Regions from separate parts of the Actinoplanes sp. NPDC049802 genome, predicted to be linked through region 2. Evidence: riboswitches for the same ligand, from Rfam matches in the RefSeq annotation. Region 2 holds a riboswitch; each other region holds the start of a gene.

Region 1 (9,707 bases), on a different contig from region 2:
GGGTTGGTGGCCCGGTAGTTCCAGCCGCTCTCGTGATCCCACAGCCTGTTCAGGCAGGAGAACTCGCTGAACTCGAACCCGGCCTTGATCATCAGGGCGCAGCCGACCTCGCGGCTGCCGCTGAGGCTCTTGCACGCCGCCGGGATCGTGCCGGTGTAGGGGACCGGGCCCACCTCGGCGGCCCGCCTCGCCGCGGCCTTCTTCTCCTCGTCGGCCTTCTTCTGTGCGGCGTCCAGCGCCTTGGCGTCGGCGGCGGCCGTCTTCACCACGGCGTTCGCCTTCTGCGCGGCCACCTTCTCCGCCTCGGCCCGGGCGGCGCGTGCCGCGGCATGCTGCTGCTCCCGCTCGGCCAGGAGGCGCTGCGTCTCCGCGGTTTCGGCGGTGCTCGTCGCGGAACCCTGGCGCTGCGTCAGATAGACGCCACCGGCCACGCCGGCCAGTAGCAGGGTTACCGCGGCGACGCGCGCGCCGACCTTCCGGATGCGTTGCGGTCGAATCACCGGGGGTCCCTTCGACGGCCGTGGGTCGTCCGCTAGGAGTGCGAAGTGGCCCGGATCTTACGCCCAACAGCGAGCCGTGCGGGTGGTGGGACGGGTCTGGTGCGGCCACGACTCGCGAGCCGTGCGGGTGGTGGGACGGGTCTGGTGCGGCCACGACTCGCGAGCCGTGCGGGTGGTGGGACGGTCTGGCGCGGCCACGACTCGCGAGCCGTGCGGGTCGTGGGACGGTCTGGCGCGGCCACCCGTGGAGATAAATACTTGTCGATGCTTTCGGTCGTCCCCGAACCGGAGCGTCCCCGTCCCCACGAACCGTGCGAGGAATCCCCGATGCGAAAGAGACTCAAGCTCCTGCTCGCCGCGCTCGTCACCGCGACGATGGCGGCACTGGCGGCGCTCGCGCTGCCCCCGCCAGCCTCCGCGGCCGCGCTGACCGAGGTCACCGGCTTCGGCGCCAACCCGAGCAACCTGCGGATGTACCTCTACGTGCCCGACAACCTGGCGCCCCGGCCGGGTCTGCTCGTCGCCGTCCACTACTGCACCGGCACCGGCCCGGCCTTCTACAGCGGCTCCCGGTTCGCCTCGCTCGCCGACCGGTACGGCTACATCGTGGTCTACCCGTCGGTGACCCGGAGCAGCCAGTGCTTCGACGTCGCCTCCCCGCAGGCGCTCACCCGTAACGGTGGAAGCGACCCGGTCGGCATCAAATCGATGATCGACTACGTGCGGGCCCGGTACCCGGTCGACCCGGACCGCATCGTGGCCACCGGCGTCTCCAGCGGGGCGATGATGACGAACGTCCTGCTGGGCCTGTACCCCGACGTGTTCTCGGCGGGCTCGGCCTTCGCCGGGGTGCCGTTCGGATGCTTCGCCACCACCAACGGCTCCGAGTGGAACAGCGACTGTGCCAACGGCCTCGTCACCAAGACCCCGCAGCAATGGGGCGACCTGGTACGCAACGCCTACCCGGGCTACACCGGAAGCCGCCCGCGCATGCAGACGTGGCACGGCACCAACGACGAGATCCTGCGCTACCCCAATTTCGGCGAGCAGATCGACCAGTGGACGAACGTGCACGGTCTCAGCCAGACGCCGTCGTTCACCGACACCCCGCAGACCGGATACACCCGCACCCGGTACGGCGGCGCCGGTGACACCGCACCGGTGGAGGCGATCAGCATGAACGGGGTCAGCCACAACCTGCCCGTCGACGCTGCCGCCGCCGTCCACTTCCTCGGACTCGACACCACGACGCCGTCGTCACCCAGTCCGTCGTCACCCGGCCCGTCGGCGTCCAGTTCGGCGCCGGCCGGCGGCTGCCGGGTCGCCTACACCGTCAGCGCCTGGAACACCGGGTTCACCGCGTCGGTCACCGTCACCAACACCGGTGCGGCGGTGGTCAACGGCTGGACACTCCGTTTCACCCTGCCCACCGGGCAGGCCGTGACGAACGCCTGGAACGCCGCCGTCAGCCCGGCCGGCGGGGCCGTCGCCGCCACCAACGTCTCCTACAACGCCACGCTCACCGCCGGCGGGTCCCAGACCTTCGGCTTCCAGGGCACACACACCGGCAACACCGCCGAACCGGGCGCCTTCACCCTCAACAACGCCACCTGCGCGGTGGTCTGACACGGCGACGCGGCGCCGGGATCCACCTCGGCGCCGCGTACGGCGTACATCTCAGGGAAGTGGAAAAGGCAGTTTGATGCCCGCCAGGGCGTCCTTGCACCCACAGGAACGCTCGGCGGGCAGCTTGACCACCGCGTCGAGAAGAACGTCCCGCAGCCGCGCCGTGTTGTCGGCGAACACTGCGAAGACCTCCTCCTGGGTCACCCCGTGCTCGCCCTCGACGCCCGCGTCCAGATCGGTGACCAGAGCGATAGCCGTGTAACAGAGGGCCAGCTCGCGGGCCAGGACCGCCTCCGGATGGCCGGTCATGTTCACGATCGTGCCGCCGATCGAGGTGAACCAGCGCGACTCGGCCCGGGTGGAGAAGCGCGGGCCCTCGACCACCACCATGGTCCCGCCGTCCACCGCCTTCACCCGCTCGGCGGAGCCCAGCACCGTCGACCGGCCCACCGGACAATACGGATCGGCGAACGACACGTGCACCGCGCCCGAGTCGTAGAACGTCTGCTCACGGCCGCTCGTACGGTCGATCAGCTGGTCCGGCACCACGAACGTGCCCGGGCCCAGCTCCGGGCGCAGGCCGCCGACCGCGCACGGGGCGATGATCTGCCGGACGCCCAGCGAACGCAGCGCCCACAGATTGGCCCGGTAGGGAATCCTGTGCGGGGGAAAACGGTGGTCACGACCGTGACGGGGCAGGAACGCCACCCGGCGGCCGCCCACCTCGGCGATCGTGATCCGGTCCGAGGGGCGACCATACGGGGTGTCGACCTCGTGCTCGGTGGCGTGATCCAGGAGCGCGTACAGCCCCGATCCGCCGATGACGCCGATCTCTGCTGCCGTAGGTGGCGGGTTCATGTCCAGACCTTATCGAGGGCCGGAATGCCAGGCTAATGTGCTGGCATGGCTACGTCGACGGGACGGCGGTAAACACGTGTTCGGTGAGCAGCAGCGGATCGGAGGCCGGTCGGTGGAGTCGATGACCGGTCGGCTGCTCGTCGCCACACCCACCCTCAAGGACCCCAACTTCGACCGTACGGTCGTGCTGCTGGTGGCCCACGAGACGGGTGGCGCGCTGGGTGTCGTGCTCAACCGCGCGACCGAGGTTCCGGTGGCCGAGGTCCTCGGCGCCTGGGGCGAGCTGGCCGGCGACCCGGCGGTCCTCTTCGAGGGCGGGCCGGTGCAACCCGAGTCGGCCATCTGCCTCGCCCGGACCCGGCCCGAGGTGAAGAAGCGGCTGTCCGGCTTCCATCCGGTGAGCGGCGCGCTCGGCACCCTCGATCTCTCCGCCGATCCGGAGCGCATGCGGGAGAACGTGACGGGCATCCGGGTCTTCGCCGGCTATTCGGGATGGTCGGCGGGCCAGCTGGAGGAGGAGATCGCCTCCGGTTCCTGGTTCGTCTTCGACGCGCTGCCCGGCGACCCGTTCGTCGAACGTCCCGACGACCTCTGGGCGATGGTTCTGCGCCGGCAGGGCGACATCCTGGCCGCTGTCGCCCATTTCCCGCCGGACGTCTCCCTCAACTGAGGGGGGTGCCGGAAGGGTCGCCGTAAGGGTGTGTAGTATTTCCAGCGTGCCCGAGGGAAACAACGGGGACAAAGTAGGTAGAAGTGCAGCAAGGGGCTGTGGCGCAGCTGGTAGCGCACCACACTGGCAGTGTGGGGGTCAGGGGTTCGAGTCCCCTCAGCTCCACCCCAAGAAACACCCGGACTGAAGTCCGGGTGTTTTCGTTTTGTGCCAGATCACCTCTCGGCCTGCGTCCGAGCCGTAATGATCAATGCATCCAGGGGCGCGGCCGTCGTGCTGGAGGCGGTGACCGCGCCCGGGGAGAAGAACGCCTGCCCGGGGTCGACCCGCTGTCCCGGCATCAGCGTGAGCGAGCCCTCCAGGTTGTCAGGCCCACATGCGGTTCCTGCCCGGCTCTCGGTGGTGACAGATCGGTCAGCTTTCGAGAAGCACCGGTGCCGTCCACACCCCTAGCGTGGCCGGCATGAACAAGTGGATCCGGCAAATTCACCGCTGGCTCGCCGCCACCTTCACCGTGACGGTCATCGCCACCACCGTGGCCCTCGCGCAGGAGGATCCGATCTCCTGGATCGTCTACGTGCCGCTGCTGCCGCTCGCCCTGCTCTTCTTCTCCGGCCTGTACCTGTTCGTGCTGCCGTACCTGGCGAAACGCGGGGCGGCCGCCCGCTGAGGCGGCCACCGGTACCGCCTCGGCCGGGGCCATCAGCGGCACCCTCTACCGCGATCCGGTCAGCGCCGTGGCGCGCCGCGTTCGGGCCCACCCGAACGGGCGCCCGGGCCACGGCGCTGTCCGGATATCCGGCCGCGTCAGGCGGGCCGGTATGCGAAGGAGCCGAACTGGGCGTGCAGGTCGGCGAGCAGCGGTGGCGCGGGACCGTCGCCGGCCGCCGGGCGGGCGCGCTGGATCGCGTACGAGCGGACTCCGGCCCGCGCCAGCAGGCCGGCCATCTCGGCCACCGCGTCGTCGTCCGTCCCCTCGTCGACCGTGGTGCGCACCTCGTAGGCCACCCCGGACTCCAGGACCAGCCGTAGCGAGGCCCACGCCCGGTCTGCGGCCACCGCGGAACCGGTCACCGCTGGGTACAGTCGCGGCAAGGCCTTGATGTCCAGCCCCACCCAGTCGACCAGCGGCAGCAGCGCGGCCAGCCGTCGCGGGTGGGCTCCACCGGTGTGCAGCCCGACGTCGAATCCGATCTCGCGTACCTCGTGGATCGCGGGAAGCAGAGCGGCCTGCATGGTCGGCTCTCCTCCGGAGAAGACGACTCCGTCGAGCAGGCCCGCCCGGCGCCGCAGCAGTTCGGTGACGTCGTCCCAGGACACGGTGGTGGCCGTGCCTCCCGGGATGAGTTGCGGGTTGTGGCAGTACCGGCAGGTCCACGGGCAGCCCTGGCAGAACACCGTGGCCACCAGCCGGCCCGGCCAGTCGCAGGTCGACAGCCGGCTGAGACCGCCGATACGCAGGCTCACGCGACCGGCTCGCGGAAGGAGAGCCGCTCCTCGTGCTCGCTGCGCTTGCCCGCGTTGAACGAGGACACCGGGCGGTGGTAGCCCATCACCCGGGTCCATACCTCGCAGGTGGCGCCGCAGGACGGGCAGTGCGGCCGCTCGCCGGTGAGGTAACCGTGCGCGGGGCAGATGGAGAAGGTCGGGGTGATCGTCACGTACGGTGTCCGGAAGTTCTCCAGTGCGCGTCGGACCAGCTTGGCGCACGCCTGTGCGGAGCTGACCCGTTCACCCAGGTAGAGATGCAGCACCGTGCCGCCGGTGTATTTGACCTGTAGTTCCTCCTGGCGTTCCAGTGCCTCGAACGGGTCATCGGTGAAGCCGACCGGCAGTTGCGTGGAGTTGGTGTAGTACGGCGCGTCCGGTGTGCCGGCCTGCAGGATGCCGGGGCATTGCTGTCGGTCGGCGCGGGCGAATCGATAGGTGGCGCCCTCGGCCGGGCTGGCCTCCAGGTTGTACAGATTGCCGGTCTGCTGCTGGTACTCGACCATCTTGCGGCGGGTGTGATCGAGAAGCCGCAGCGCCAACGCCTTGCCCTCGCCGGTGGTGATGTCGTGCCGGTCCGCGGTGAAGTTGCGGATCATCTCGTTGACCCCGTTGATCCCCAGCGTGGAGAAGTGGTTGCGCAACGTGCCGAGATAACGCCTGGTGTACGGGTACAGCCCACCGTCGATGTGGTTCTGGACCACTCGCCGCTTGATCTCCAGGCTGTCCCGGCCCAGGTCCAGCAGTTCGTCCAGGCGGCGCAGCAGTGCCGGCTCGTCACCGGCGTAGCGCCAGCCGAGCCGGGCGCAGTTGACGGTGACCACGCCGAGCGAGCCGGTCTGTTCGGCGCTGCCGAACAGACCGTTGCCGCGTTCCAGCAGCTCGGTCAGGTCGAGCCGGAGTCGGCAGCACATCGAGCGCACCTGGTTCGGCGTCAGGTCGGAGTTGATGAAGTTCTGGAAGTACGGCAGCCCGTATTTCGCGGTCATCGCGAACAGCCGCCGGGCGTTGTCGCAGTCCCAGTCGAAGTCGGCGGTGATGTTGTAGGTCGGGATGGGGAAGGTGAACACCCGGCCCAGCGCGTCGCCCGCGGTCATCACCTCGATGAACGCACGGTTGATGAGGTCCATCTCGGACTGTAGTTCGCCGTAGGTGAACGGCATCTCCCGCCCGGCGATCTCCGGGATCTCGTCGCGCAGATCCTCCGGGCAGACCCAGTCGAAGGTCAGATTGGTGAACGGCGTCTGGGTGCCCCACCGGGACGGGACGTTGAGGTTGTAGACCATCTCCTGGATCGCCTGGCGTACCTCGTCGTAGCCGAGCCGGTCGACGCGGACGTACGGCGCCAGGTACGTGTCGAACGAGCTGAATGCCTGCGCGCCGGCCCACTCGTTCTGCAATGTGCCGAGAAAGTTGACGATCTGTCCCAACGCGCTGGACAGGTGTCGTGGCGGCGCCGATGTGATGCGGCCGGGCACCCCACCGAGCCCCTGTTCCAGCAGCATCCGCAGGGACCATCCGGCGCAATAGCCACCGAGCATGTCGAGGTCGTGCAGGTGCAGGTCGCCGTGACGGTGCGCATCCGCGACCGCCTGCGGATAGACCTGTGACAGCCAGTAGTTGGCGGTGACCTTTCCGGACACGTTGAGGATCAGCCCGCCGAGTGAGTAGCCCTGGTTTGCGTTGGCCTGCACCCGCCAGTCACTGCGATCCAGATACTCGGCGACGGACGCGCCCGCGTCGATCAGGGCCGGGCGGGTGTCCATTGTCTGTGTCACGACTGCTCCTCATTGCGGACGGCGGGCCGGGTACGCGGCGAGGCCGGACGCGAACCGGCCACCGAGTCGACCGGGAGCCGTCCCGCGGCCCACCCTCGAGGCCACGAACCACCACGCGGACGGACCGCGCGGACAGCGGGCAGGTCTTCGGACTCGTGGGCGTTGTTGCACGCGCCTACTGGCCGTCGCTTCCCAGGCTCGCGCCCAGTGCTCGTGACGGCGGTCGTTCCCACTCACCGCTGCGGGGCAGTTCCGGATTTCACACCGGATTCCCTCTTACGACGACCGATCGGATGATCAGCCGTACCAGCTGCAGCGGACACCATATATCGGCCCTCAAGCTTTGCACCAAACCACATGTTGTGTGGCGGATGATCGGGACCTTGTACCTGGGGCTGCTCTCCGCGCCGCTTGAGCGATGTTTCCCCGTTTCGGGGGCGGCGTGCCGCCTCGAGCTCCTGCGCGAGTCGGCGGTACTCCACCGAGTCGCCGAGGGTGGGCGACATCGACATCGACCACCACGTCGCGGGGTGGAAGTGCTGAGCGGAGCCGCACCGCGGGGCTGCGCCATGGGTGCGGTCCGGCTTGTGGTGGCACGGCCGGGGCGTTACCTTGGGAGCGCTCCCACACTGCATCCCTCATCCCCAGGAGTGTGGCACGTGTCCCCATCCCGACCCAAGATCATGGCGGCCGCCGTCGTCTGCGCGACCGCGGTCGCCGGCGTCTGGTTCGCCACCGGCACCGCATCGGCCGGCGCCATCTCCGGAACGCTCTACCGCGATCCGGACACCCCGGTGGCTCGCTGGTTGCAGGCCAACCCGAGCGACTCGCGCAGCACGGTGATCCGCGACCGGATCGCCAGCCAGCCCGCCTCACGCTGGTTCGCCAATTTCAACGTCTCCACCATCCGCAACGAGGTGTCGTCGTACGTCGGCGCCGCCAACGCGGCCGGGCAGATCCCGGTCCTGACCCTCTACGGCATCACCAACCGCGACTGCGGAGGCGCCAGTTCCGGCGGCGCGCCGGACCTGACCCAGTACCAGAACTGGATCAACAACGCCGCACAGGGGCTGGGCGGGCGGACCGCCGTGATCGTGCTCGAACCCGACTCGATCGCGCTTCTGACCTGTCTGAACAGCTCCGAGATCGCGGCCCGTAACCAGGCCCTGCGCACCGCCACCCGGACGCTCAAAGCGGCCAACCCGAACGCCAAGGTGTACCTGGACGCCGGGCACTCCACCTGGAACAGCGCCGCCGAGCAGGCCTCCCGCCTGGCCGCGGCCGGTGTCGCCGACGCCGACGGCTTCTACACCAATGTGTCGAACTTCAACCCCACCACCGCCGAGGCCGCCTTCGGGCGGTCGCTCATCAGCGCGCTCAACGGTCGGGGCATCACCGGCAAACGGCAGGTGATCGACACCAGCCGGAACGGCGGGGCCAGCGGCGACTGGTGTGGTGACGACAACACCGACCGCCGGATCGGTCAGTATCCGACCGTGAACACGGGCGACGCCAACATCGACGGCTACCTGTGGGTGAAGCCGCCGGGCGAGGCGGACGGATGCCGGTACACGGCCGGTTCCTTCCAGCCGGATCTGGCCTACAGCCTGGCGAGCTCGGCGACCAACCCGCCGCCCTCCTCGCCGACGCCGGGAACCAGCTCGTCGGCCAGTTCGTCGCCGTCGTCCTCGCCCAGTTCGTCGCCGTCCGGATCTCCGCCGGTGATCGGGTCGTGCGCCGCCACCTATCGCACGACGAGCTCGTGGCAGGGCGGCTTCCAGGGTGAGGTGACCGTCCGGGCCGGCGGCAGCGGCACGGCCAACGGCTGGACGGTGACCTGGACCCTCGCCTCCGGACAGTCGATCAACCAGGTCTGGGGTGGTGTGCTGACCGTTTCCGGTTCGACCGCGACCGTGCGCAACGCCGACTGGAACGGCAGACTGCCCGCGGACGGCAGCACACAGTTCGGGCTCATCGGCTCGGGCAGCGCGGGGACACCCGTCCTCACCTGCACCGGGCGCTGATCCTTCCGGCCGGGCGCGGGGCAACCCACGCCCGGCCGTTCGGGTCAGCGCGGTGTTCCGGCCGGGCGTGGGAGAACCCACGCCCGGCCGTTCGGGTTCAGCGCGGTGGGGTGATCCCGAGGGTGCCGACCAGCTGGGCACGGAACTCCGTGCTCGCCAGGCGCGCCGCCTCGACCCGTGCGGCGTCGACCCGTGCCGGCATGTCGAGACGCGCCGACGGCTCCTCGTTACCGGCGGTGGCGGCGAACTTCTCGATCGCCGCCAGACCCGCCTCCGCCCGCGACACCCCGGCGGCGCGGCGGGCGTCCAGACGCTCCGCGTACCAGGGGGCGTCCAGAACCGACTCGCGGGTGAACAGGGCCCGGAACTCGGGGGAGTCGAGGTCCCAGCCCTCCGCGGAGGTCCCGTGGGCCATGATCTCCAGCAGCGCCCGCAGCGGCGGGATCGCCAGCGAGACCGTGCCGTCGGCGAAGTATGACCGGGCGACCCGCTCGTGGGTCTTCACGATCGTGTCGACCGAGTCGACGAACACCTGCATGTCCTGAAGCTCCGGGCGGAGCATCTCGGCGGTGAACACCGTGTCGGGGTGCAGGAAGATGCGCGCGAAGTACTTCACCGCGAACCGCTCGGTCATCCGGAAGCCGAGGCGGCCGGCCCGGACCGTGCGGCCCTCGTACTCGAAGTCGGCGATCTTCTCCATCGCGCCCTCGGCGATCAGGTTCGCCGCGTCCCGCTCGGCGGGGCTCATGCGCGAGAACAGCTC
Region 2 (9,707 bases):
CCCCGGAAGCTCAGTAGAGGGTGAGGAGCATGTGGACGCTGTGGGGGTCGGGGCGGTAGTCGGCGAAGGGTGGGCAGGGTTGGAAGCCGAAGTTCTGGTAGAGGGTGCGGGCGGGGGTGAAGTAGTCGGCGCTGCCGGTTTCGAGGTAGAGGTGGGTGTAGTGGCGGGTGCGGGCTTCGGTGATGAGGTGTCGTAGCAGGGTGGAGGCGACGCCGCGGCGTTGGGCGGTGGCGGCGGTGCGCATGGATTTGATCTCGGCGGTGGTGGGGTCGAGTTGTTTGAGGGCGGCGCAGCCGACGAGGTGGTGGCCGTCGTGGGCGGTCCAGACGGTGATGTTGGGTTTGCGGAGGCCGTCGAGGTCGAGGGCGTGTTTGCTCTCGGGTGGGCTGGTGGCGCGCATGTCGTCGATGTGTTGTTGCAGGAGGGCGGCGATGTCGGGGCCGGTGAGGTCGTCGACGGTGATGCGCAGGGCCATGCCGGTGATTGTGTCAGCCGGTGGGCAGGTGCAGGTGCCAGCCGTCGCGGTGGTGGGTGAGCCGGGTGATGGTCAGGGGGGCGACGTCGAGGCGCCGTATGGCTGTGGGGGGCAGGTCGAGGGCGGCGGTGAGGATGGCGCGGATGGTGATGGGGTGGGCGACGGCGGTGAGTGCCGGCTGGGTTTGGTGGTGTAGCCAGGTGCGGGCGCGGGTGTGGAGGTGGGTCAGTGATTCGCCGTCGTGGGGGGTGGCGGTGGGGTCGGTGAGCCAGGTGTGCAGGTCGGTGGGGTCGATCTGGTCGAGGGTGTGGCCGGTCCAGGTGCCGTAGTGGGGGTCGGCGAGGGTTTCGTCGGTGATGGGGGTGCCGCCGAGCAGGGTGGTGGTTTCGTGGGCGGCGTGGGTGGGGGCGCAGGTCCAGGGGCCGCGGGTGGGGATGTGGAGGAAGCGGGCCGCGTTGCGGCCCGCTTCGTCGAGGTGGTCGTCGCCGCCGAAGACGGCCCGGCGTAGTGCGGGGGTGTGGGCGGTGGCGATGAGCCGGAGTTCGGTCACCCGGTGGTGGCGGGCTGCGGTGTGTGGGTGTGCCGGTTGAGGTGGGCGAGCAGGCCTGCGAAGGCGAGTCCGAGGGTGAGCCACAGGGTTGTTTGGGTGCCCAGTGAGGAGATGCGGAAGTTCCACAGCAGGGTGGCGGGGAAGTCGGCGGGGACTTCGTCGAAGGTGGGTAGGAGGGTGTGGGCGATGGTGACGACGGTCAGGAAGGCGCCGGTCGCCGCGGTGGCGCGGGCCCATGGGTGGGTTTGGGTGCGGGCGGCGAGGACGGCGGCCCAGACGGCGACGAGGCCGAGGGTGAGGGCGGCGAGGTAGGCGGCGGTGCGCTGGTTGATGGTGGCCGGGTCGCCGACGGCGGGTGGGTTGGGCGGGTATTTGAGGTAGGGCACCAGGACGATGCCGGTGAGGGCGGCCGCGGTGAGGCCGAGGGCGGCGGTGGTGTCGCTGCCGGTGTGCAGGTGGCGGCGCAGGATGGTGTAGGCGGTGGCGAGGATGCCGCCGAGGGCTACGCCGTAGAGGCCGGTGGCGAGCAGCAGGCCGGGGCCGGATTGGACGTCGCGGGAGACCAGGGGCTGTTCGCCGGTGGCGGGTGTGGTGGCTTCTTCGATGGCGATGGCCGCGTTGATGTGCGGTTCGCCGATGAGGTAGGCGAAGGCGCCGGCGAGCAGGCCTGCGATGAGGCCGGCGAGCAGGCCTCGCATCAGTAGTCGCAGGTAGCCGGGTGCGGTCAGTGGCACGGGACACCGAGCAGGTGGCGGCCGTCGTGCATGAGTTCGTGCAGGTACATGCCGGATTGGGAGAGTGTGCCCTGGTCGAAGGCGACGAGGTAGGCGAGCAGCAGCATGATGCCGGTGAAGCCGGCCGCGGTGGCGAGCAGTTTGGTGGGGATGCCGGGGGTGGTGAGCGCTTGTGCCTTGGGCATGGCGGAATGAACCTCCTGCGGGATGACGCGTCCCGTTCGATGGGGCCTGCGGCGCGTGAGCGTCCTGACTCACCGGCCCGTCGGGGCTGGCTCACAGTGGCGCGACCGCACCGGATTTTCACCGGATTTCCCTCAGCGCACCGCAGATTGGTGGGTTCAACCTATCGGCCGGGGTGGGCCGGGCACAACCGGCGGCCGGTAGCATCCACGCCGGTCTACGGGGTGCGGGGGTGTGTGGTGCGGTGGTCGGCGGCGGTGGTGGCCGGGTTCGTGGTGGCGGTGACGGTGGCGGTTCCGGCGCCGGTGTGGGCGGCGCAGTGTGTGGGTGCGAGTCCGGTGGTGGCGGCGGTGCCGGCGGAGTTGAAGGCTTATGCGCCGGGGCGGTTGGCGGGTTTGGCGACGGGTGCCGGGGTGCGGGTGGCGGTGGTGGATTCCGGTGTCGATGCGCGGCATCCGCAGTTGCGGGGGCGGGTGGTGGCGGGCCGTGATCTGCTGCGTGACGAGTTCGCGGGGCGCCGTGATTGTGTGGGGCACGGGACCGGGGTGGCGGGGATCATCGCCGCGGGTGCGGATGCCGGCACCGGGGTGCAGGGGCTGGCGCCGGGGGTGACGATCGTGCCGGTGCGGGTGAGTGAGCATCAGGATCTTGACGAGGCGGCTGTTGCTGCGGGTGGCAGTGCGCGGACGTTCGCGCAGGGGATTCGGTGGGCGGCGGGTCCGGGCCGGGCGCAGGTGATCAATATTTCGCTGGTGATGCCGCGGGAGAGTGCGGCGGTGCGGTCGGCGATCGCGGATGCGGTGGCGGCCGGGGTGATCGTGGTGGCGGCGGCGGGTAACGACGGTCCGGCGGCGGGGTTGGCGTATCCGGCGGCGTATCCGGGGGTGATCGGGGTGGGTGCGGTCGGCGCGGATGGTGTGCGGGCGTCGTATTCGCAGGTGGGTGAGCATGTTGATGTGGTGGCGTTCGGGGACAAGGTGACGGTGGCGTCGCCGGTGGCTGGTCATACGGTGGCGCAGGGGACGAGTTTCGCGACGCCGTTCGTGACGGCGACGGTGGCGTTGCTGCGGGAGCGGTTTCCGCGGGAGAGTGCGGCGGAGATCACTCGGCGGTTGTTGCGGTCGGTGGATCCGGCGCCGGGGGGTGCGCGCAGTGACGAGTACGGGTTCGGGTTGCTGAATCCGTATCGGGCGTTGACGGAGGAGGCGGGGCCGGTGGTGGCGGCGGTGCCGAGTGTGGTGGCGGTGGCGCCGGCGGCGGGGGGTTCGCCGGAGTGGGTGCGGGCGGGCTGGTTCGCTGCCGGTGGGTTCGGGTTGGCGGTGTTGGCGGGGCTGGTCGCTGTGGTGGTGGGGCGGGGCCGTCGTCGCGGTTGGCGGGCCGGTCATGATCGAATGCGGGGATGAGGTGGGAGGCTGTCACCGAGGCGATGGGCCGGTTGTATCCGCTGGAGCAGCCGTGGCATGTGTCGTATCCGGTGGAGGGTTGTCATGTGCGGGCGGCGTCGGCGTATCCGGCGGCCGGGCATTGGCATGTGGTGAGTTACGGGCTGGGTGAGCGGTTCGGTTTCGAGTTGACGGTGCGGGTGGCGCGTGGGGCTGAGGTGCGGCCGCCGCAGTGGCCGTTCGTGTTGCTGGACCGGGTGGCGGCGTATGTGGCGACGCTGGACGGTGTGGTGGAGGACGGTCAGTGGATCGACTGGGGTGCGCCGGTGACGGGGTTTCCGTACACCGATGGGCCGGACACGGGTTTGACGGTGCTGATTCTGGTGCCGGATCCGCAGTTGGGTGAGCGGTTTCTGCAGTTGGTGGGGGTGACGGCGGCGGAGGCGGACGGGTCGGTGGAGATCGCCGAGGATCCGTTGATGGTCACGGATCCGTTGCGGGCGTGACCGGCGGTCACCCGTTGGGGCGGTGACCGGTGCCGGTGGCTGTTCGTAGGCTGGGCGGATGTCTACTGAGATCAGTGATCTGCTGGTGCGGGTCGTGCCCGGTGTCACGGTTCTGGTCGCGGGGGTCCGTGACGAGCAGTTGGGGCATGCGACGCCGTGTGCCGAGTTCAGGGTGCGTGATCTGCTGAACCATCTGTTTCAGGTGGTTCGTAATTTTCAGTCGGTCGCGGTTCGGCGGGAGGTCGACTGGAGTGTCACGCCGGACGCTCTGACGCCGGGGTGGCGTGACGGTTTCGCGGTCGAGGCCGGGCGGATGGTGGCGGCGTGGTCGCAGCCGCAGGCGCTGGAGGGTGTGTCGCCGGGGATGGGGCTGCCGCAGCGGACGCTGGGTTTGATGATGGTGGTCGACCTGGTGGTGCACGGCTGGGATCTGGCGCTGGCGACGGGGCAGCCGTACGAGGTGGATCCGGCGTTGTTGCCGCCGACGGCCGAGTTCCTGGATTCGATGGGGGACATGGGCCGCAAGATGGGTGCGTTCGGGCCGCCGGTCGTGGTGGGTGCCGAGCAGGGCCGGTTCGGTGCGTTGCTGGCGTTGACGGGCCGTGATCCGTCGTGGGTGCCGGCCGGTTAGGTGCGCCATCGGCTGGGGGTCAGGCCGTGTTCGGCGCGGAACCGTTTGATGAAGTAGGAGGTGTCGGGGTAGCCGACGCGTCTGCCGACCGCGGCGACGGGTAGGTCGGTTTCGGTCAGCAGGTGGCGGGCTTGCTGGAGCCGGCGGTGGGTTATCCACTGTTGGACGGTGCGGCCGGTTTTGCGGCGTACGACGGTGGTGAGGTGCCCGGCGGTGAGGTTGAGTTCGGCGGCGACGTCGGCCAGCGACAGGGTTTCGGGGTAGCGGCGTTCGATGACGTCGAAGACGGCGGCGAGCAGTTGGCCGGTGGTGTGCCGGGCGGCGGCGACCAGCAGCAGGGTGAGGTGGGCGAGGGCGGCTTCGGGGTAGCCGTCGCGGCGTTCGGACAGTTCGGTGTCGAGTGCGGTGAACCGGGCGGTCCAGGCGGGCCGGTCGCCGGGGGCGATGTGCAGCCGTTGGGGGCGGTCGGTTCCGGTGGCGAACGGGAACAGCAGCGGGTGGGAGCGCCACGGGGTGTGGGCTGCGCGGACGGTGTCGGCGGGGAACCACACCATCCAGCCGTCGGTGGCGGCGGTGGGGGTTGCGGTGAAGGCGACGATCTGGCCGGGGCGAGCACGAACAGGTCGCCGGCGGATACGGTCCAGCGGTGGTCGTCGATGAGGACGTCGTCGGCGGCGGTGTGTGCGTAGAACAGTACGAGGAAGTCGTGGGCGTGGGCGGCCGGTGGCAGGTCGTGGCGCGGCAGCCGGGCGGTCGCCACGGCGGGGTGGCCGGGCCGGCGGGCGAAGCCGACCAGCGGGACCGAAGAACGTCGCATCGGTGCCGTGTTTTCGCTGTTGTGGCTTGTGGTGGCGGGCACGAGGCTGAGGGTACGAGGCGAATCCCGTCATAGGGGAGTGTGTGATGGCCGATTTTGTGCCGGCTGCCGGTAAGCCGTGGCTGTTGCCGTTGTACGACCCGTTGAGCCGGCTGGCCGGGGCCGGGCGGTTGCATGAGCGGCTGCTCGAGCAGGCCGGGCTGCGGGCCGGGCAGCGGGTTCTGGAGATCGGCTGCGGTACCGGGAATCTGCTTGCCGCGCAGGCGCGCCGTGGTCCGCGGGTGGTGGCGGTGGGTATCGACCCGGACCCGGCGGCGTTGCGGCGGGCGCGCCGCAAGGCCGGGCGTGCCGGTGCGGTGATCGAGTTCCGGCAGGCGTATGCGGGTGATCTGCCGTTCGCCGGCGGTGGTTTCGACGTGGTGCTGTCGTCGCTGATGTTGCATCACCTCGACGAGGCCGGCCGGGACCGGGCGTTGCGGGAGGTGGTGCGGGTGTTGCGGCCCGGCGGGCGGCTGCATGTGGCCGACCTGGACGGGCATGGGCGTTGGGGTGCTCTGGCGCCGGGCGCGTTCACCGGCGCGGGCCTGGTCGAGGTGGCGGTGACCGGCCGGGGGCGGGCGTGGCGGTTCGGCGGCTACTCGTTGTTCACCGCCGCGGCGCCCGCGTAGCCGGGGCGCGCCGTGCCGCCGGTCATCCCCGTCCGGCGGACGGAGGGTGGCCGGCGGCCTGGTTGCGGGTACGGGCGGTCAGTTGCTGTTCTGGCTCGCGGCGGCGGTTTCCTGCGTGGTGGTGCAGCAGGGGCGGGCCTCGGCCGGTTTGGTGGCCTTGACGATGGCCGAGTGCATCCCGTCGGCGACGTCGTGGGTCGCCGTGATGGTGACGCCGGTGAACCCGGCGGTCTCCAGGCCGGTGCGGTATTCGCTGATCGACAGGGCGCCGGCGACGCAGCCGACCCAGCCGCCGCGTTCGGCGCGCTGTTCAGCGGTGAGGTGGTCCTGGGCGACGACGTCGGAGACGCCGAGGCGGCCGCCGGGCTTGAGCACGCGGAACGTCTCGGCGAAGACTGCGGGCTTGTCGGTGGACAGGTTGATCACACAGTTGGAGATGACCACGTCCACGGCGGCGTCGGGCAGTGGGATCTGCTCGATCTGGCCTTTGAGGAATTCGACGTTGACGGCGCCGGCCTCGGCCGCGTTGCGGCGCGCGAGTTCGAGCATCTCGTCGGTCATGTCCAGCCCGTAGGCCTTGCCGGTGGGGCCGACCCGGCGGGCCGACAGCAGCACGTCGATGCCGCCGCCCGAGCCGAGGTCCAGCACGGTGTCGCCGGGGTTGAGGTCGGCCACCGCGGTGGGGTTGCCGCAGCCCAGCGACGCTGTGACCGCGTCTGCGGGCAGTTCACCGCGGTCGGCGTCGGTGTACAGGCTCGCGCCGAACGGGTCGGTGCCGCTCGCGCCCACGGTTTGCAGCGCGGTGGGCGCGGGGCCGCAGCACCCGTCGCCGTTGGTGGTGACGGCGCGGGCGGCCGCCGCGTACTTCTCCCGGACCTGCTCGCGGACGTCGCCGGTCTCGTTCTGCTCTGTCATGGTCGTTCTCCTCGTTTTTCGGGTGCTCGGCGGGACGGCCGGGCGCGGTGCTCAGCCGAGCCGGCCCAGTGTGATGGGGGTGGCGCGAGTGTGCTGGTAGCGGCGTTCGGCGCGGGTGCTGACCTGAGCGCAGGCGTCGCAGAATCGCACGGCGTCGTCGCGGGTGCGGCGGTGGATGCGCAGCAGCATGGTGGTCTCCTCACCGACAGGCTGTCTTGACGGGTGTCGAAACAAGACTGGCACTTGTTTCGATGATCGTCAAGCTAGACGCATGTCGAAATACCGGAGCCGCCGGTCCCGGCCGGGTATCGAGGATCATCTCCAGCGTTTTCGAGACGTCATGCCGGGCCGGGCCGGGTCGTCGTCGCAGCGACGGCCGTGTTCGGGCGGGTTGCCGGTGACGGCCGCAGCCCATCGGTCAGGACAGCGAGGATGCGTTCGGCTCGCCCGGGATCCGGGTTGTCGTGCACGGTCACGAGCAGGCTCTTCAGCAGTGTGATGAGATCGGCGGCGGTGATGTCCGGGCGCACGGCGCCCGCGGCCTGAGCGCTCGGCGCAGCCCACACGATGTGGTGGAGCAGGTCCGGCGGATGGTGGCCGGTGAGAACGTGGTCTTCGCCGACCTGTTCGCCGAGGACGGCGTCCTGGAGTACCCGTTCGCCCTGCCGGGCCAGCCACACCAATTGCGGGGCAGGGAGGCGATCCGGGCCTTCTTCGGCAATACACCGGGCTCCCGGCGACTGTTCGAGATGGACGGCGTCGACGCACTCGTGCGTGACACCGGCGATCCCGAGGTGGTCGTCACCGAGATCGAACACTACGGGCGCTCGACCGGCACCGGCGAGGCCTACCGGTTCCGGGCGCTGGGCGTCATCCGGGTCCGCGACGGCGAGATCGTGTCGTATCAGGACTACATGGACCCCATCGCCACCGCCCGGCTACTGGGCCGCACGGCCGATCTCGCAGCCGCCTTGGCCGACGCCTGAAAGCCCTCGGCCAAGGCGCCGTCCGGCCGCGCAACCGGCAGCCGGCAAGCGGCGGGGACCTGAGATCAGCCGGATGCGCTCTGCCGCTCGCTTCACCAGATCAAGATCCAGTTCTGTGGTACGGGCGAGGCTGATCCGGTTCGGTAGCCGCGCGGCCCGGCTGCCGGGCCGCGCCCGGCGGCGCGGCCGCCGGGCTGAGCGTGCATGGCCGCCGCCACACCGCTACTCTCCGGTGCTCCACGACGGCCTGCACAGCAGCGGCGTCCCCTCGACGAGGCCGGTACGGGCGGTGCGCTGCACAGTGCCGTCGCGAGCACGGCCCTCGAAGAGCACGAAATGCAGGCTCGTGCCGGACGGCATCCGGTCGCGCCGGATGGTGAAGACACGCTCGCCGTCGCGGATCTCCCCGGCCGCGTCCATGACGTCGTGCAGCTGCGGCAACGACGGCTGATCGTTCTCGGCGCATCCCACCGCGTCCGCCTCCGGAGGGATCCGCTCGAACTCGACGACAGCCGGCACACCCGCGGCCCTCAACGCGGCGCTCAGCCGGTCGGCGTCGGTCAGCTGCCGGATGGTCAGCACGACGGTGCCGTCCGGCGCCGACTCGACCGACCACGCCGCAAGGTTCATCGGCGCGGGCCGGCCGGTCTCGGCGCCGGGCGACACGGTCAGCGCCAGGCCGCAGACGGCGGCCACCGCCGCGAGGCTCGCCGTCACCGTGTTGCGGCGCCGCCGCAACACCCGGCCCCGGGCGGCGACGTCGTCCAGGCTCGCTCGCAGCCGCACCGCCTCGAAGTCGCTGCGGACCAGGGCGTACAGGTCATCGTGATCGTCCGGCACGGCATTCACTCCCGTTCGGTGACGGCTGTCAGATGTGCTCGCAGGGCGCGGGTCGCGCGGGCGAGGTGGGCGGTCACCGTTCCGGGGGCGATGCCCAGCGTGTCGGCGGTGGCCCTGCTGTCGAGATCCAGGAAGACGCGCAGCGCGACGACCTGCCGCTGGCGCGGCGGCAGCGCCAGCAGGGCCGCCATCATCGCCGAATCCGGCATCGCCGCCTGCGGATCGTCGTGACACGGCTGGTCGTACCGATCCGGGGTGAGCACCTCCCGGCGCCATCGGCGCCACCACGAGACGTGCATGTTGAGCGCCGTGCGGACCACCCACGCGCGAGGCGAGGGATGCTCGGCCACCCGCGGCCAGCGCGCCCAGGCGCGGGCGAAGGCCTCCGCCACGACCTCCTCGGCCGCCTGCCGGCTGCCGAGCGACGCCGTCACCGCCCGCACGCAGTCGTCGCGGGCACTCTCGTAGAAGGCGGCGAACTGCGCCTGTCGATGCTCCACACCGTTATTACGCCAGACGGCCACCACACGCTTACCTGAACGAGAACCCGCCGGCTGCCGGCCACGAACCGGCGGCATCGCCGTTCACCGTCACGGAAGACGCTGCCGGGTCCCCGAGGGTGAGCGCCGCCGTGCATGCTCAGCCCGGAAGGCGGGTCGCGCGGGTACAACCGTCGACTGACGATCTTGCTAAGGCTGGTCAGGGGCCCTGCGGGCCGCGGTGCAACGTGGACGACGCACCCTTGTGGACCACTTCCATGACCGGCTCTACCTGCGAATATTCGCGTAGCCAATTCCCTGCCCGGCCGGGTCGCCGGTCTCCAGTGCGGCGTAGCGTGCGGGAGCATGGACCGGGGTTTCGCGGAGTTGCTGCGGGCGCTGCGTGAGGCGGTGCGCAACGGGCACGACACAACCGACTGCCGCGGTTCTCGGCCCGCAGACCGGTCGCATCGGCGCGGGAGCAGACCCCGGACACGTCGTCTGCGTGCGGTGACCGGCGGTCGAAGGACGCCACGGGGTG
Region 3 (9,707 bases), on a different contig from region 2:
GCGTGTTCGTCGCCCTCCAGCGGCAGATGTGCGCGTCGATCGAGGAGGCGGACGGCAAGGTCTTCTTCGACATCTGCTCGTACAACGAGGAACGCAACCAGCTGCCCCGGATGATCGCGCTGGTGCTCAGCCGGGCGGCGTCCTGCGGCCGGGCCCAGCCGACCCGGCTGGACGCGCAGTCGTTCTGGATGTACGAGTTCCCGAAGGACGACATGCCGTTCCGTCGCGAGGAGCGGCGCGGGCTCGCCCGCCGGCTCGACGGCCAGCCGGAACGGCGGACCGCCCGGATCTGACGGTGGACCTCAGTTGGGCCGGCGGTGCCGGCCCGACGGGTTCGAGAAGATCTCCGGAACGGCCGGCCCGCGCATCACCACGTCCCGCCAGCGCTCGGCGAACTCGGCGGCCGGGACCGCGGCGCCCCACAGCCAGCCCTGGCCGTTCACGACGCCCACCGCGTACAGCGCCTCCCGCTGCAGCGGCGTCTCCACACCCTCGGCGATCACACTCAGGCCCAGCGCGTGACTCATCGCCACCACGGCGCGGACGATCTCGTCGTCCTCGTGGTTCACGCCGAGCCCGGTCACGAACGACCGGTCGATCTTGACGCCGGTGACCGGGAACTTGCGCAGGTAGCCGAGCGCAGAGAACCCCGTTCCGAAGTCGTCGACCAGCAACTTCACCCCCAGCTCACGCAGTTCGAAGAGGACCCGTGAGGTGACGCTGGATCCGTCCACCATCACCGACTCGGTCATCTCCAGGGCCACACAGTGCGGGGGTACGCCGTACCGGACCATCTCGCCGGACACGATCAGCGGCAGCTCGGGATCGCTGAGCTGGCGCGGCGAGACGTTGATGGACAGGTAGAAGTCGTCGTGGACGGTGCCCTCCGAGCGCCACACGCCCAGCTGGCGGAGGGCCTCCTTGCGTACCCAGGTGCCGATCGCGTTGATCAGCCCGGCGTCCTCGGCGATCGGGATGAAGGTCATCGGCGGGATCGCGCCGCGTTCCGGGTGCATCCAGCGGACCAGCGCCTCGGCGCCGACCGGGATCCCGGTCTCCAGGCGCACCAGCGGCTGGTACGCCACGTGCAACTGCTCCTCGGCGAGCGCCTGCCGCAGCGCCACCTCCAGCTCGATCCGCTCGCGCACCTGGGCGTGCATGCTGGTGTCGAAGATGGTGGACCGGCCCGGCCCCTCGGCTTTGGCCCGGTACATGGCGGTGTCGGCGTCACGCATCAGCGCCTCGGCGGTGACCGCGGCGTTGGCCGGGTCCGACTCGGCGTGGGAGATGCCGATCGACGCGCTGATCACCACGTCGTGATGGCGGACCGGGAACGGTTTGGCGAAGCAGCCCCGGATGTCGTCGACCAGGCGCAGCGCGTCGCCCTTCTCCCCGATGAAGGCGAGCAGGAACTCGTCGCCGCCGACCCGGGCCACCGGGATGCCGTGCGGCACCCCGGTCCGCAGCCGCCGGCCCACCTCGATCACCAGCTGGTCGCCGGTGTCGTGGCCCCACGAGTCGTTCACCCACTTGAAGCCGTCCAGGTCGAGCATGTAGACCCAGACCCGGTCGTGCCCCTCCGGCTCGACCACGGTGACCAGGCGTTCGATCTCGGCCGACATGGACTGCCGGTTGGGCAGGCCGGTCAGCGGGTCGTGGGTGGCCTGATGCTCCGAGCGCAACTGGGCGGCGACCTGGGCGCGGACCGCCGCGATGGCCCGCACCAGCAGCAGCGCGACGATCACCGCACCGGTGATCGCGATCAGCATCCGGCTGACGGCCGACCGGGCGCCGGTGGTCAGCAGCAGCGCGAACGGCACGGCCAGGGCGGGCAGCAGCAGCGACAGGCGCGGCCAGGACCAGGCCTGGGCGGGCAGTTTGGCGGCCCGGCTCATCTCCACGACGGACGGGTGCGTCGCGGCCACCGCCAGACTGGTGTACGCGATCAGATAAGGCAGGTTGAGCAGCGGCGACGCGTAGATCTTGCCGCTCACGCCGTAGATCGCGTAGACCAGGTCGCCCGCGGTGAGCGTCGAGATCATGACGATCAGCGCGATCAGGCTGACCGGCCACGTCTTCGCCGTGAAGGTGAGGTTCACCAGCAGCATCAGAAGCATCACGTCGAACAGCGGATACGTGCCCTGGATGGCCGACAGCAGCGCGTCCCGGCCGGGAATCGCGGCGGCCGGCAGGGCCAGCAGCAGCGTGCTCGCCGCGCCGGCGGCCAGGCTGACGATCAGGCCGTCCACCACCGCGTGCCGGTCCAGGCTGCCCCGTCTCTGCAGGAGCACCAGGAGGAACGCGCCGAGCATCAGATAACCGCTGAACGAGGCGACGTCGGCGAGCAGCGGCCACGGCATCGGCCGCTCGGTGACCGAGGGCCGGATCAGCACGCCGATCATGAACAGCAGCGCGGCCGTGCCCATCAGCCGCCAGGCCGCCGGAGGCTCGGCGCCCCACCGTGGTGGCCCGGCGAAGCATGCCACCACGGTGAGGATCGCGAAGATGGTGAAGGCGGCCGTACCGACGGTCGTTGACGGGAACATTCCGTAGAGCACTGTGGCGATGACGCCGCCCACGGCGATGAACTGCCATTGCCGTCGGGCGAGGCCGGGCGGGAGCACCGATCGCACCGGGCATTCCTCCCGTACAGCCCGAAGACCTATGTGTGGGCCAACGGTAGCAATTCGGGCACCGTGTTACCGGGCTTCCTGAAACCCGGCGGCCCGTGCACGAAGACCGCCGGGCATCCGCCGCGCCGCAGCACCTCGGCCGCGACCGAGCCGAGCCGGCCCCGGGCGTTCGTCCCCCGCGGCCCCAGCACGATCAGTCCCGCCCGCCGTGACGCGCGGACCAGAGCGGCCGCCGGACTGCCCGCCAGCAGCTGCGGCCGTACCCCGGCCGGCGGCTCCGGGCCGAGCACCTCGTCGAGAACCGGCCGGCCGGACCGTTCGCCGGCGTGCACCACGTGCACCGGACCGCCCTGGCGCCGGGCCTGCTCGATCGCGAAGCGCAGCACCAGCGCCGAAAGGGGCGACCCGTCCACCGCCGCCAGCACCGGTCCGCCCGGGGGCCGGTCGCTCCGGGCCACCGCCACCGGGCACCAGGCCCGCGCCACCACCTCGGCCAGGCCGTTGCCGCCGAGAACCAGAAGCGTGGAACTCCTGGCGAGACGCAGCAGGACACGTCCTGGTGGACCATCCAGGAGTTGACCACGCGCGTCAACCCCTGGTGTGGAACGCTGGGCGATGGAGACCGCCTCCTCGACGGCACGCGAGGCGGCCCGGCGTGCCGGGGCGTAATCGGTGGCGCCGGCCTCCGCCCACGCGAAGGCGTGCACCACGGTCAGGGCGCGGCCACGGGAGCGGGCCTCCCGGGCGGCGAACCGTACGGCGGCCGGGTCGGCTGCCGTGCCGTCCACTCCCACGACGACGGGTCCCTGGGCCGGGATCTGCATGGGTCCTCCTGTAACGGAGTCGCAATATACCGACCATTGTCTATGGCGCAACGACCCATACGTACTGGTGACCAATGCCTCAACAGGTGGCCGCCTGATGACCCATTCAGCTTGAGGGTTTACGGTAAACGACAAAATCTTTGGGACATCTGCCGGTGAAGTGAGGGAAATACATGACGGATGTCAAGCTCGACCACCCCGGTGGTCAGTTGTCGATGGCGGTCACGAAGGCCGTCGACGGTCCGGGCGGCATCGACGTCAGTGCTCTGCTGAAGGAGACCGGTTACGTAACCCTCGACCAGGGGTTCGTGAACACCGCGTCGACCAAGTCGGCGATCACTTACATCGACGGTGACCAGGGCATTCTGCGTTACCGGGGTTACCCGATCGAGCAGCTCGCCGAGAAGAGCACCTTCCTCGAGGTGTCGTATCTGCTGATGAACGGTGAGCTGCCGACCACCGCGCAGCTGCGGGACTTCGCCGACAAGATCCGGGTGCACACGCTGCTCCAGGAGGAGATGCGCACCTTCTTCTCCAGCTTCCCCCGTAACGCTCACCCGATGTCGGTGCTGTCGTCCGCCGTCACCGCGCTGTCGACCTTCTACCAGGACGCGCTCGACCCCCTCGACGAGGAGCAGGTCGACATCTCCGCGATCCGGCTGATGGCGAAACTTCCGACGATCGCGGCGTACACCTACAAGAAGTCCATCGGCCACCCCCTGCCGTACCCGGACAACTCCCTCGACTACGTCGAGAACTTCCTGCGCCTCACCTTCGGCCTGCCGACCGTCCAGTACAACGTCGACTCCAAAGTCGCCAAGATCCTGGACATGCTGTTCATCCTGCACGCCGACCACGAGCAGAACTGCTCCACCTCGTCGGTGCGCCTCGTCGGCTCGGCGCAGGCCAACCTCTTCGCGTCCGTCTCGGCCGGCATCAACGCCCTCTCCGGCCCGCTGCACGGCGGCGCCAACGCGGCCGTCCTCGAGATGCTCGAGCAGATCCGCAAGGAGGGCGGAGACGTCACCTCGTTCGTCACCCGGGTGAAGAACAAGGAGAAGGGCGTCAAGCTCATGGGCTTCGGCCACCGGGTCTACAAGAACTACGACCCGCGCGCCGCCATCGTCAAGAAGGCCGCCCAGGAGATGCTCTCCACCCTCGACAAGCCGGACCCGCTGCTGGAGATCGCCTTCAAGCTCGAGGAGATCGCCCTCTCCGACGAGTACTTCATCTCCCGCAAGCTGTACCCGAACGTCGACTTCTACACCGGCCTCATCTACAAGGCCATGGGTTTCCCCACCGACATGTTCACGGTGCTGTTCGCCATCGGCCGGCTCCCCGGCTGGATCGCCCAGTGGCGCGAGATGATGACCGACCCGGCTAACAAGATCGGTCGCCCCCGGCAGATCTACACCGGCTCGCCGGTCCGCGACTTCGTCCCGGCGGACCAGCGCTGACGTTTTCCTCACCCCGCGTCGCCCCGTCGATCTCAGGCGGGGCGTTTCGCTTTTTGAAGACCCTTTCCGGTACGCGGCGGACCGTTATCAATCATTTCCCCGCCCCGAAAGAATGCGCGATCTTCTGCCGCTCCATCCCTTGCCGCGCCCGCCGGGCTGTGCGTGCGGAGCCCGCTTCGCTCCGCGCCGGAACGCACGCCCGCCTGTCCCCGGCGAAGTGCCCGCACAACCGTGCCCCGGACAGAGCCGTGATCCACTCCAGCCGGCCGTGAGTGCTGCCTCACGCTTGCTGAGTCAGCTCTGGCGGCCGGCCGGAACACTTCGGCCGGCCGTCAGAGTCGGCTCAGGACGTTCGAAAGAGCGCTGACTGCTGGCCGAATCGCCCGCCCCGCCCCGCCCCGCCTGCATGCCCGCCGGGCGGGCGGGGGCGCACAGCGCACCGATGGTGGGCCCCGAGCACCGCTGTGACACTCGTGTGTGCCCACGCCGGGCCCCGCGTGCGTGCCGAATCACTCGGCCCCGTCTGCCCGCCGGGCGGGCGCCCACAGCGCACCGACGGTTCGCCCTGTCGCCCTGGGTGCGTTCGTTTCTGAGGGAGGTCGGCGAGGAGGCCCGGCCAGCAGCAATGACATCCTCCGGCCTCCGCCGACGGCATCATCCATGACCGCCACTTGCGGCGCTGACCAGGCGAGACGCGGGACCACCGCAACGATCATAAGTTCGCAGCTCACTCAGAAACGAACGCACCCGTCGCCCTGGCGCCCTGTCGCCCTGGCGTCCGGTGGGCGGAGGGCCGGCGTGCAGGGCGATGTGTGCTCGGAGAACGCGACACCCGTACTGGGTGTGACGACACCCGTTGCGGGTGTCACGTCTGCCGAACACAGATAGCCGAGATCCGTGTTCGTCTCCCCGGACGGGGATCCGTTCCTGCGTGCGCTGCCAGCCGGTGAACGTGATGGTGATGGCGTGTGACGGCCGGCCGGTGCCGCACGGTGGAGTTCACGGGGCAGCGTCAGCGGCGATCGCCGGGGAGCCATCGCGGCCGGCCGGGTCGTTTCGCCGGTCTTGCTCAGGGACGAGCGCACCGTTCACGCAATGCCGTCCACATGCGCAACCGCCGCAACGGACGGGTCTTCACCGGTCGCCGATCACTGGTCGCCGGTCATCGAATCCCTGATCCAGGTCCGGTTTCTGCTACCCGGCACCCGCGTCGTGAGGCCTGGCAAAGCGGGGCCGGACCGGATATGCGCTGGTAGCGAGCCTTGATTGATAAGCCAGCAGGGATGCTGCCAACCAGCCGCACAGAGACCAGCCACTGAGCGGACAGTCCAGGCCCCGGAGGTTCCCGGCGGGGATGTAGCCACCGCCGCCGCCGTGAGGCCGGCATGTCGCGGCCCGCATGGCGGACGGCGTGGGCGGGGTGTTCGGCGGTCCGCATGGCTGCTGCGGTGGGTGGGCATGAGAGGGTCGGCTCAGGGCGATCGGGAGGCGAAGCATGGACGTCGTGATCGGGATCGACACCGGGACCACCGCGACCAAAGGGGTCGCCGCAGGCCCGGCCGGTGAGTTGCGGGCGCTGACCAGCGTCCACTATCCGCTGTCGGTGCCCGGCCCCGGACGCGCCGAACTGGACCCCCGGCAGCTCACCGGTGCCGCCCTGAAGGCCCTCACGGACGTGGCCGCCGACTGCCGTGCACGCGGCGACCGGGTGATCGCGGTCAGCCTCAGCACGTTCCTGCACGCGCTGCTGCCGATGGATGCCGCCGGCGAACCGCTCGGCCCCGTCGTGACCTGGGCGGACGGCCGCTCCGCCCGGCAGTGCGAGAAGATCGTCGCGAGCGGGCCGGCGAAGCGCCTCCAAGCCCGTACCGGAACCCCGGTTCACCCGATGTCCCCGCTCACGAAGCTGGCCTGGTGGGCGGAGGAGGACCCGGAGACGCTTCGCGGCACTCCGCGCTGGGGCGGCGTCAAAGAGATGATCGTCGCCGCGCTCGCCGACGCCCCGTTCCTCGTCGACCTGTCGATCGCCTCCGGCACCGGCCTCTACGACATCCACTCCCGCCGGTGGGACCCGGAGGCCCTGGAGATCGCCGGGGTACGCCCCGGGCAGCTCGCCGAGGTCGTCCCCACCACGCACGCGCTGCGGCTGCGTCCCGAGGTGGCCTCCGCGGCCGGCCTGTCCCCGGACGTGCCGCTGATCATCGGCGCCGCCGACGGCCCGCTCGCCAACCTGGGTGTCGGCGCCACCCCACCCGGTGTCGCGGCCGTCTCCCTCGGCACCAGCGGCGCTCTGCGTACCGTCGTGGACCGGCCCACCAGCGACGAGGCCGGACGGCTGTTCTGCTACGCCCTCACCGAGGATCGCTGGGTGATCGGCGGGGCGGTCAACAACGCCGGGTCGGTCGTCAGGTGGGCCGCGCAGAGCCTCGCCGCGGGCGCCCCCGGAAGCCCCACCACCGAGGGGGAGGACGCCGACGACCGGGACGCCGCCCTGCTCGCCGAGGCAGCCGGGGTTCGGCCCGGCAGCGAGGGCCTGCTCTGCCTGCCGTACCTGCTCGGCGAACGGGCGCCGTGGTGGCGTCCCGGCATGCGCGGCGCGTACCTGGGGCTGCGCCGCGAGCACTCCCGCCCGCACCTGGTCCGCGCCGCCGTCGAGGGCGTCTGCCAGCAGTTGGCGCTGGTCCGCGACTCGTTCGATGCCGAGGGTTGCACGATCACCGAGATCCGGGCGACCGGCGGGGCGGCCGCCTCCGAACTGTGGGTGTCCGTGCTGGCGTCCGCCCTCGACCTGCCGGTGACGGTCGCCGACGTGCCCGAGGGCACCGCGCTGGGCGCCTGCCTGCTGGCCCGGCACGCGGTCGGTGAGCTGCCCGATCTGGATCGCGCCGCCGAACTCGTGCCGACCGGCCGTGCCACCCACCCCGACCTGGACGGCGCGGCTCTCTACCGCCGCCTGCGCCCGCTGGTGGAGCGTTCCGCCCTGGCCGTGCTCGACGTCGTCGCCGAACTCGACCGCCTGGCCCCCGAGCCGCTCCCGGCCACCGAGAAGGCCGTCCGTTCCTGATCCGCGAGGCCGTCGAATGGGCCCGGTGCCCGCGGGGATGCTGATACAGCCGGGCACCGCATCGCGGTGTCACCGCTTCACCCCTGGGCTCGGGCAGGACGGCGGGCCACCGACCCGGAGACCGGGCATGACACGCGGTGCCGTGACGGACCCCGCGTTGACGGGTGACCGGCGGTCGGGAAGAGTGACCGGCGAGCGGTAGGGAGGAACCCGGTGCGAGTCCGGGACGGTCCCGCCACTGTGACCGGGGAGCGACCCGCGTGTTCGGCCACGGCTTCGAGGGGGAGCCGGAAGGCCGCGGGAGACGTCGATCCGGGAGTCAGGAGACTCCGGCCGCTCGCGTCGACCGACGAGCGGGCGTGGACACCCGCCGGAAGGGATCCTGGTGACTACTCCGTACCCGTTCTCGGCCGTGGTGGGCCTTGACGATCTGCGCCTGGCGCTTCTGCTCACGTCGGTCTCACCCGCCGTCGGCGGGGTGCTGGTCCGCGGCGAGAAAGGCACCGCCAAGAGCACCGTGGTACGGGCTCTCGCCGCCCTCCTGCCGCACGTCGGTGTGGTGCGGGGCTGCCGGTTCGCCTGCGACCCGGCCGCGCCCGACCCCGGTTGCCCGGATGGTCCGCACCCGTCCGGCGGTCCGGCCGCGGCCCGGCCGGCGAGTCTCGTCGAGCTGCCGGTCGGCGCGACCGAGGACCGGGTGGTGGGCACGCTCGATCTGCAGCGCGCGCTCAGTGACGGCGTCAAGGCGTACGAGCCGGGCCTGCTCGCCGCCGCGCACCGCGGGGTGCTCTACGTCGACGAGGTGAACCTGCTGCCCGATCACCTGGTCGACCTGCTGCTGGACGCGGCGGCGATGGGCCGGGCGCACGTCGAACGGGACGGCGTGTCGGTCAAGCACGCGGCCCGCTTCCTGCTGGTCGGCACCATGAACCCGGAGGAGGGCGAGCCCCGGCCGCAGCTCGTCGACCGGTTCGGCCTGGTGGTGAACGTGGCCGCGCCCCGCGACGCCCGCCAGCGTGCCGAGGTGGTGCGCCGGCGGCTCGCCTACGAGGCCGACCCGGACGGGTTCGCCGCCCGGTTCACCGAAGCCGAGTCCGGGTACGCGGCCCGTATCGCCGCCGCCCGCGCCGTCCTCCCGTCGGTGGTGCTCCCCGACGCCGAACTCGACCGCATCGCCCGCGTGTGCCTCGCCTACGGCGTCGACGGCATGCGCGCCGACATCGTGGTGGCCCGCTGTGCCGTGGCGCTGGCCGCGTGGCACGGCCGCGACCGGGTCACCGCCGACGACGTACGCGACGCGGCCCGCCTCGCCCTTCCGCACCGTCGCCGCACCGATCCGCTGGACCCGCCCGGCACCGACGAGCAGAAGCTCGAGGAGGCCCTGGCCGAGGCCGAACGCCAAGCCGATCAGGAACGCGCCGACCAGGAACGCGCCGACCAGGAGCGATCCGACCAGGAACGCGCCGACCAGGGCCGGGCGGAGGACGGCGACCCGGACCCGGACACCGATCCCGACCCGGGCGACGGCCCCGGCGGCGGAGGCCCGGCGGACGACACCCCGCGCGACGGCGGCGGGCCGTCCGGAGCATGCCCACCCCTCGGGGGTACGGAGGAGCACACCCCCACAGACGCGGACGGGACCGCCCAGCCGGAGAAGGCGGGCGCGGTCGCGGCCGCCGGTCAGGCCTACCGCACCCGGGCGCTCCGCATCACCGCCCGTGGCGAGGGT

Evidence for each region. A riboswitch is a leader RNA that binds a small molecule or an ion and turns the genes downstream of it on or off. The one in region 2 is predicted to bind cobalamin.
Region 1: another riboswitch for cobalamin. It lies ahead of AB0I88_RS03875 (ribonucleoside triphosphate reductase); the one in region 2 lies ahead of AB0I88_RS37725 (CbtB domain-containing protein).
Region 3: another riboswitch for cobalamin. It lies ahead of AB0I88_RS11510 (AAA family ATPase); the one in region 2 lies ahead of AB0I88_RS37725 (CbtB domain-containing protein).

Annotation. Positions count from the first base shown of each region.
Region 1 covers NZ_JBFAMR010000003.1:264,250-273,956, reverse strand. The annotation lists gene AB0I88_RS03910 (lytic transglycosylase domain-containing protein) at 1-500, opposite strand, end outside; gene AB0I88_RS03905 (PHB depolymerase family esterase) at 828-2,126, shown strand; gene AB0I88_RS03900 (S-methyl-5'-thioadenosine phosphorylase) at 2,178-2,984, opposite strand; gene AB0I88_RS03895 (YqgE/AlgH family protein) at 3,106-3,654, shown strand; tRNA gene AB0I88_RS03890 (tRNA-Ala) at 3,747-3,819, shown strand; gene AB0I88_RS03885 (hypothetical protein) at 4,118-4,324, shown strand; gene AB0I88_RS03880 (anaerobic ribonucleoside-triphosphate reductase activating protein) at 4,462-5,121, opposite strand; gene AB0I88_RS03875 (ribonucleoside triphosphate reductase) at 5,118-6,920, opposite strand; cobalamin riboswitch at 7,041-7,246, opposite strand; gene AB0I88_RS03870 (glycoside hydrolase family 6 protein) at 7,580-8,944, shown strand; gene AB0I88_RS03865 (hypothetical protein) at 9,042-9,707, opposite strand, start outside.
Region 2 covers NZ_JBFAMR010000103.1:12,431-22,137, reverse strand. The annotation lists gene AB0I88_RS37740 (GNAT family N-acetyltransferase) at 11-475, opposite strand; gene AB0I88_RS37735 (histidine phosphatase family protein) at 489-1,025, opposite strand; gene AB0I88_RS37730 (CbtA family protein) at 1,022-1,759, opposite strand; gene AB0I88_RS37725 (CbtB domain-containing protein) at 1,750-1,944, opposite strand; adenosylcobalamin (AdoCbl) riboswitch at 1,953-2,102, opposite strand; gene AB0I88_RS37720 (S8 family serine peptidase) at 2,203-3,345, shown strand; gene AB0I88_RS37715 (suppressor of fused domain protein) at 3,342-3,830, shown strand; gene AB0I88_RS37710 (TIGR03086 family metal-binding protein) at 3,889-4,461, shown strand; partial or broken gene AB0I88_RS37705 (AraC family transcriptional regulator) at 4,458-5,278, opposite strand; gene AB0I88_RS37700 (methyltransferase domain-containing protein) at 5,365-5,946, shown strand; gene arsM (arsenite methyltransferase) at 6,025-6,861, opposite strand; gene AB0I88_RS37690 (hypothetical protein) at 6,913-7,050, opposite strand; gene AB0I88_RS37685 (hypothetical protein) at 7,200-7,391, opposite strand; gene AB0I88_RS37680 (nuclear transport factor 2 family protein) at 7,326-7,847, shown strand; gene AB0I88_RS37675 (hypothetical protein) at 8,070-8,687, opposite strand; gene AB0I88_RS37670 (sigma-70 family RNA polymerase sigma factor) at 8,693-9,187, opposite strand.
Region 3 covers NZ_JBFAMR010000012.1:27,078-36,784, forward strand. The annotation lists gene AB0I88_RS11485 (hypothetical protein) at 1-293, shown strand, start outside; gene AB0I88_RS11490 (EAL domain-containing protein) at 303-2,633, opposite strand; gene AB0I88_RS11495 (universal stress protein) at 2,663-3,457, opposite strand; gene AB0I88_RS11500 (citrate synthase) at 3,631-4,914, shown strand; gene AB0I88_RS11505 (gluconokinase) at 6,410-7,978, shown strand; cobalamin riboswitch at 8,182-8,308, shown strand; partial or broken gene AB0I88_RS11510 (AAA family ATPase) at 8,364-9,707, shown strand, end outside.